Regions from separate parts of the Dehalobacter sp. genome, predicted to be linked through region 2. Evidence: predicted binding sites of a transcription regulator. Region 2 holds the regulator's gene; the other holds the start of a gene.
The links. The regulator CtsR, encoded in region 2, represses protease genes until heat stress. The targets are predictions, from matches to a motif close to AAGGTCAANNAAGGTCAAAT.
Positions count from the first base shown of each region.

Region 1 (3,423 bases), on a different contig from region 2:
AGTGGGCCCATAAATTCCGCCAATAATGATTACCCCCGCCAGAACAACAGCCCCTGCAAGAGTTAGGATGCTTTTGCGGCTGAAATTCATCCTTTTTCCTCCTTACTATAGGTATTTTCTGTATAATATTACCAATAGCAAAGAGAAAAGCTTGTCACATTGAGGATAGTAAACAACCTATTTTCTGTGAAAGTACTTTATTTTCCGCCGTTTTTTCCGGGCAGCATCCATTTACTTACCCGGTTAACTGTAATTCTTCTTAATATCATAAAGTTTGTCCAAATTATTGCCTGCTGAAAGCAGGCGAAGCTCCTGACCTTCTTTCTGATACCGGCTGACAATATCGGTCAGATAATCCATCAGGCTTTCGCCAATTTCTTCATGTCTTAACGCAAATTCAATGGTTGCTCTGACAAAACCAAGTTTGTCCCCGACATCATATCTTTTCCCTTCAAAATTGTAGGCATACACATCCTGAACCTTGCTCAACTGCGCAATTGCATCCGTCAGCTGAATTTCTCCATTTCTTCCCGGAGGCAATTCCGCGAGGATATCAAAAATTTCCGGATTAAGAATATACCGGCCCATGATCGCAAGCGGAATATCAGGCGCTTCCTCCGGGGTCGGCTTTTCAAACATGGCTTCCGCCTTGTACAGTCTCGGAGATATTCTGCTGCCATCAATAATCCCGTATTTGGACACTTCTGCCGGCAGTACTTCCTGTACGCCAATCAAATTGCTGTTATAAAGCTCGTAGTACCTAATCATTTGTTTCAGACAAGGCTCTTCCGAATAGATCACGTCGTCTCCCAAAAGAACGGCAAACGGCTCATTGCCAATAAATCTTCTGGCACTGTAGACGGCATGACCAAGCCCCAGAGCTTCTTTTTGGCGGACATAATGGATATCGACCATCTCAGCAATATGTTTGACCATATCGAGCAATTCGGACTTTTCTCCGTTTTTTAGAAATAGTTCAAGTTCTACAGAACGGTCAAAATGATCCTCAATGGCTCTTTTGTTTCTTCCTGTGACAATAATGACATCTTCAATACCGGATTGAACCGCTTCTTCAATGATGTACTGAATGGTCGGTTTGTCTACGATTGGCAGCATTTCTTTGGGTTGAGCTTTGGTCGCAGGAAGAAATCTTGTACCCAATCCAGCCGCGGGTATGACTGCTTTACGAATTTTCTGCAAGATTTTTCCTCCTTTTTTTTATTGTTGCTTTGGTTGTTTTTGAACAATCCGAGTTTAGTATGCCGAATTTATCTTACTTTTATGTTTTTTTCTGAATGGACGTCAAACGCCTCAAATGATTACTCAATGAGGCGTTTCCGATATCCAGGATTTTCTTCAGGGTTTTTTATGAAATTTTTTTAAGAGATTCTATTTTAGCGGGTTTTTCTTCTTTTGCTCAAGCAGTGCTGCTTTTTCCAGTACCCGGTCAACAATTCCGTATTCTTTAGCTTCTTCAGCGGACATATAGTAGTCACGGTCCGTATCCTGCTCGACTTTGTCCAAAGGCTGGCCGGTTCTTTCGGCAAGAATCCTGTTCATTTTGTTTTTCGTTTTCAGCAACTGTTTGGCGTGAATTTCAATTTCTGTAGCCTGCCCCGATAAACCTCCCCCAGCAATTAACGGCTGGTGAATCAGGATCTCAGCATTCGGCAGGGCAGTACGCTTACCTTTCGTGCCGGCAGCAAGCAGGAAGGCACCCATACTGGCAGCCATTCCAATACAAATGGTCTGTACATCAGGCCTGATGTACTGCATCGTGTCGTAGATGGCCATCCCGGAAGTAATGGACCCTCCGGGACTGTTGATATAGACAAAAACGTCCTTTTCAGGATCTTCCGCCTCGAGGAAAAGCAATTGCGCAACTACAACATTGGCAACGTTATCATCGATTGCTCCGCCCAGGAAGATAATACGGTCTTTGAGGAGCCTAGAATAGATGTCGTAAGAACGTTCACCGCGATTCGTTTGTTCAACTACCATCGGGATAAGATAACTCATATTTGTTCCCTCCATCATTGATTGTTAATTTTGATATGTCTCTATTTTATTACAAAGGTCAATAAAGGTCAAATAATTTGGACAACTTTTGGTCATTTTTTTGTTCGAATTATTTCATTCATATTATTTGATTAATTGCCAATAGTACGTTCGTCTAAACATTGAGACGGTATATAAATCATCTGTCAGGTTAAGATAATCCTAGTACGATTGATAAAAGCATTTGATACAAATCCAAAAATATTGGGGGCTGGAAATATGAATCTTATACCATTCCATCCAATGCGCAATGCAGATCAGATACGCCGTGAAATCAATAGGCTTTATAGTTTTCCATATACTTTTTTCGAAGACGAGTTCGCTCCGCGCTTGGCCGTTCCATTTACCGACATCTATGAAACCGACGAAGAGATCATTGTTTCCTGCGATCTGCCAGGACTGCAAAGAAGAGAAGATGTAGGCATTCAGATTGAAAACAACATGATAACCATCAGCGGTACTTTAAACCGCGAACAGCATGTGATTCAGGAAGATCGCCTACACAAAAAAGAAAGGTATACCGGTCAATTCCGCCGCTCCGTCTCTCTTCCGGCGACCGTTTCCATTGATAATGTCAGGGCAATTTATAAAAATGGTGTTTTGAATGTATTCCTGCCCAAAACAGACAGCAGGGAGAAAAAGTCTGTGCAGATTGAGTTTCAGTATTAGTAGATCGCGAAACTGTGGCCCATAGACTATTATAAGGTCGTTTAAGTATGTCTTCCTGCCAGAAGATTGCTTGTGTAGTTATTCCTATTTGCCAAAAAATAATAAATAAATTTATGTTGGTTATCGACCATAAACTGTTATAATGTATAAGGATAACTTTCAGCATCTTATGCTTTTAATTGAAGGGAGAATATTCGTGCCTAAAGTAATGATTTTCTCTGCGTCTACAGGACATGGACATAATCAGGCCGCAGACTGTCTGAAAAAGGAGCTTGAAGCTTCAGGCTATTCCGTCCGGATTGTAGAACCCTTAAAAAAAGAAGAAAGCTGGATCATGGAAGCTCTTATCGATGACGGTTATCATATACTCGCAACAAGATTACCGAAAATGTACGGTAAACTATATAAGATTACCTATAACGAGTTCTTAAATAAAAATGTCAAAAGAATTTTAAACAGGGCCATGGATAGTGTCATCGAACAGCTGATTCAAGAGTACAAGCCAGACCTGCTTATTACCACCCATCCTCTTCATGTCGGTGTTGTTTCCTATTTAAAAGCATCCGGACGCTTAAATCTGCCTTTTATTTCGCTGGTTACAGATTATATGGCTCATCAGTTTTATGTGAATAGTTTTGTTGATGCCTACATTGTTGGTTCATGTTACACCAAGGATACGCTTACGGAAAAAGGTGT
Region 1 is NZ_JAPDHR010000062.1:113,836-117,258, reverse strand. It holds gene OKX56_RS14700 (hypothetical protein) at 1-90, opposite strand, end outside; gene galU (UTP--glucose-1-phosphate uridylyltransferase GalU) at 244-1,200, opposite strand; gene clpP (ATP-dependent Clp endopeptidase proteolytic subunit ClpP) at 1,390-2,034, opposite strand; gene OKX56_RS14685 (Hsp20/alpha crystallin family protein) at 2,278-2,727, shown strand; gene OKX56_RS14680 (MGDG synthase family glycosyltransferase) at 2,924-3,423, shown strand, end outside.
Region 1: a site for CtsR is predicted at 2,074-2,093, ahead of clpP (ATP-dependent Clp endopeptidase proteolytic subunit ClpP). Genes of this name have one in related genera too.

Region 2 (3,423 bases):
TTGACATTTTGATCCTTCCTTTCCAAATCTATCGGCGTTTAATTTACATTCTCACTCATTTTGTGATGATAGATTCCACGCACAAAATTAGCTCTTTCTGCGTTAATATGATAAGCATCCAGCTGCTTATTGAGATTATATTGCAGACATCCCTGCATTGAGTTAATCAAGACAGACACGAAACCTGCAGAAACTCTAGATAAAATGCCCATATCAATGCCCAGCCGGTCCTCCGATAGAAGTGAATAGATCTCTTCCGTTTCAAGGATCCTGACATTTTCCAAAGTCCCCCGGGCCCTCCATACTTTGTCTTCGACGATAAGCGGAGATTCTTTGCGAATAACTTCCCGCATCTGGACTTCCCGTTCCATCAGCTGCCGCGTCACCGCATCAAGATGCGTTAAGGTGTCCTCTTCACTCTTGCCTAAAGTAACCTGGTTGGATATCTGAAAGATATTTCCGAAGGGCCTGGAGCCTTCACCGTACAGACCGCGTACTGCCAACCCAAGCGAAGTCAGGGCACCCAGAACCTGCTGGACCTGATTGGTCAGCACCAGGGCTGGCAAGTGAACCATCACGGATACTCTCAGGCCGGTTCCAACATTGGTGGGGCAAGTCGTCAAATAGCCAAGCTTTTCTTTATAAGCAATATCCAGATGCGCTTCCAGATGATCATCGACCAATCCTGCAAGATGCCAAGCTTCCCTGAGGCTGTTCCCCGGCATCAGCACCTGAATTCTCAGGTGATCTTCTTCATTGACCATGACTGCAATTTTATGGCTTTCGGACAAGGCCAGACCGCGTGCATATTCAGTCTCGTTAAAACCCGGGCTGACCAGATGCTTTTCAATCAATACCTTCTTCTCCACCGGAATAAGCATTTTCAATGGAATATAAACAAGCTTTTCCCCTTCAGCGGTAAAACCGTCCAGGACGCCGGAAATCTGTGCTTCAATTTTTTCGGCATCATCATGGGACATGACGTGAGGGAAAGGATTGTCCGCGATATTTCTGGCCAGTCTGATCCTGGAACTCAGTACAATCGGAATGTCCAGGGTATCCTTCATCCAGAAGCTGTCTTTGGCAAGCAGTTCCCGATAAGTCATTTGCTTTCACCTCCGACAGTATTCTCCATTTCTTTAATCCGGTCTCTTAATATAGCTGCCTCTTCAAACTTTTCTGCTTTTACTAGCTCCAAGAGTTGTTCTTTCGATTTGACTATTTCCTGTTTGTTTCGGAACGAAGCGCCTCGTCTTACCGGCACTTTCCCGACATGCATCCCTCTTCCATGGATCCGGCGCAGGAGCATTTCCATTTGGGGCTCAAATTCATCGTAACATTTGCTACAGCCCATTTTCCCGGCTTGCTGTATCTGGGAAAAAGTTCTTCCGCACCCGGGACATTTTCCGGGCTGACTGTCTACGATCGTCTGATCATACTGTCCTGCCGGATTTACCCCAAATAATGCCTGTAAAAAATCCGATACCATTCCAGGGTAGAGATTGAAGCCGGTACCAGGCGCTTTCTGAGCACATTCCTGGCAAAGATGAAGCTGCGCCGCCTGTCCATTAATGATTTTGGTCAGATGAACCACAGCCTCCCGTTGTTGACAGTTCTGACAAAGCATTGCTATTCCCCCGATCAATCATTAACATCGTCCCGGCACATATTCGCCAGTATTTCTTTCATCATACGGGCCCTAAGCGTAGAAGGCAAATTCGTCACTCCAGCCAAAAGCCGGTCGGAAAAAATCGTTTTTACCAGGATTGCTTCTCTTTTGGTGAACAGCTCTTCTTCTCTGAGTCTGTCCACAAGATTGTTAGCCCGATCCTGGGAAAGGTCATCCCCAATGAGTTCCGACATGAGTCTCTGGAATTTACCCTCAGGATCAAGTCCCAGCCTAACAATCCTTAAATATCCGCCGCCGCCTCTTCTGCTTTCAACAAGATAGCCGCGTTCTGCAGTAAACCTCGTTGTAAGAACATAGTTAATCTGGGAAGGAGCACATGAAAAGAAATCAGCAAGATAACCTCTTTGCAGGACAATATACCCAACTTCGGCCTGCTCTATAATCTTCTTGAGGTACTCCTCGATTCTGTCCGCCAAATTACTCATCGTCATCCATCCTTATTTCAATGTTGACCTTTGCTGACTTTATGACCTTTTTTGACCTTCGTAACTATTTTAACCCTTTTTGATCATTTTGAAAACTATTTTATTAAAAAAAACCTATCCGAAGATAGGTTTTTTTGCTCGCTGACTATAAAAAATTCAACATTGCTGTACTTAGCGAAAAGTCCTCAATCGCTGATAAAGAAATACCACAAACCGAAGGTGACCGCTGCAACAATCACAACCAGAATAACAAGCTTTAGTCCACCAAAGCCGCGTTTCTGTTCGAACTCAAAATCTAAGTCATCGTCATCGTCCGCACTCGGGTCATTTTTACTGTTCATGATATAACTATTTAAATCAGAAAAGCGGCTTCTTTCTTCCGCCCCTACTTCTGTTTCCTCCAGAGTACCCAGATCTGTCGGGTTCATAGCGGTATCTTCTGCGTTGTAGGCTTCATCAGCTTTATTCAAATCATCCGCTGCCTCAGTATCAGCAAGCGGGCTGAAGCTGTCCGGACTTGTTTCCGCCGGATTTTTCATTTCATTAAAGTCATCTTCCAGGGAAGCCGCTTGGGAGATAAACAGTCTTTGCAGTTCATCCTGCCCCGAATTTTGATCACCAAGCAAAATCGTTCTGATCTCCTCATTGTCTTCATCCGAATCTCCGGCAAAAACAGGCCCTGCTTCCGCTTGATCCTCTTCCGGAGACTTCCCGGCCGTCCGGCCATATTCTCCGTTGGTCTGGTCAAATTCCCCGGTGTTCTGGTCATACTCGTCAATAGCACCGTCATTAATATCAGCCTCATCTTCAAGACTAAGCTGCCTTCTGATGCTTTCCGCATTTTCCTCGGACAGTTTGGGCTCTATATCTTTCCAATACAAGCCTCCCTCCAACAACTGCCGGAGTTCCTCAGGATCGAGCCAAATCTCTTTTTTCTTATCATTTTTCATTCTTATATTTCCCCCACAGGTTGAAAATTCAGTCGATTAAAGTATTATTTAGTAGTTCTACAAAGAAATTATTTATCCTTCGTGCCGTATTTCCCAATTTAGATAAAATTTGCATCTTCTCTTTTTCAGGATAAAATAGGATTAATAACTTTGATTAGAGAAAGAAGGAATCATATGCCGTCTCTTTATCCGGAATTTAAGTTTTGTCCCGTGTGTTCTGCCGCCCTGGAGTATAAACTAATTGAAGACAAAAAGAGGCAAAGCTGCCCGGCCTGTGACTATATCCACTGGGGGGAATACTCCCTGGGCGTAGGCGGTCTTTTGCTTCAAGACGACAAAGTACTCCTCGTCCAAAGAG
Region 2 is NZ_JAPDHR010000052.1:79,100-82,522, reverse strand. It holds gene OKX56_RS13005 (ATP-dependent Clp protease ATP-binding subunit) at 1-7, opposite strand, end outside; gene OKX56_RS13000 (protein arginine kinase) at 39-1,106, opposite strand; gene OKX56_RS12995 (UvrB/UvrC motif-containing protein) at 1,103-1,627, opposite strand; gene OKX56_RS12990 (CtsR family transcriptional regulator) at 1,642-2,115, opposite strand; gene OKX56_RS12985 (hypothetical protein) at 2,301-3,065, opposite strand; gene OKX56_RS12980 (NUDIX hydrolase) at 3,240-3,423, shown strand, end outside.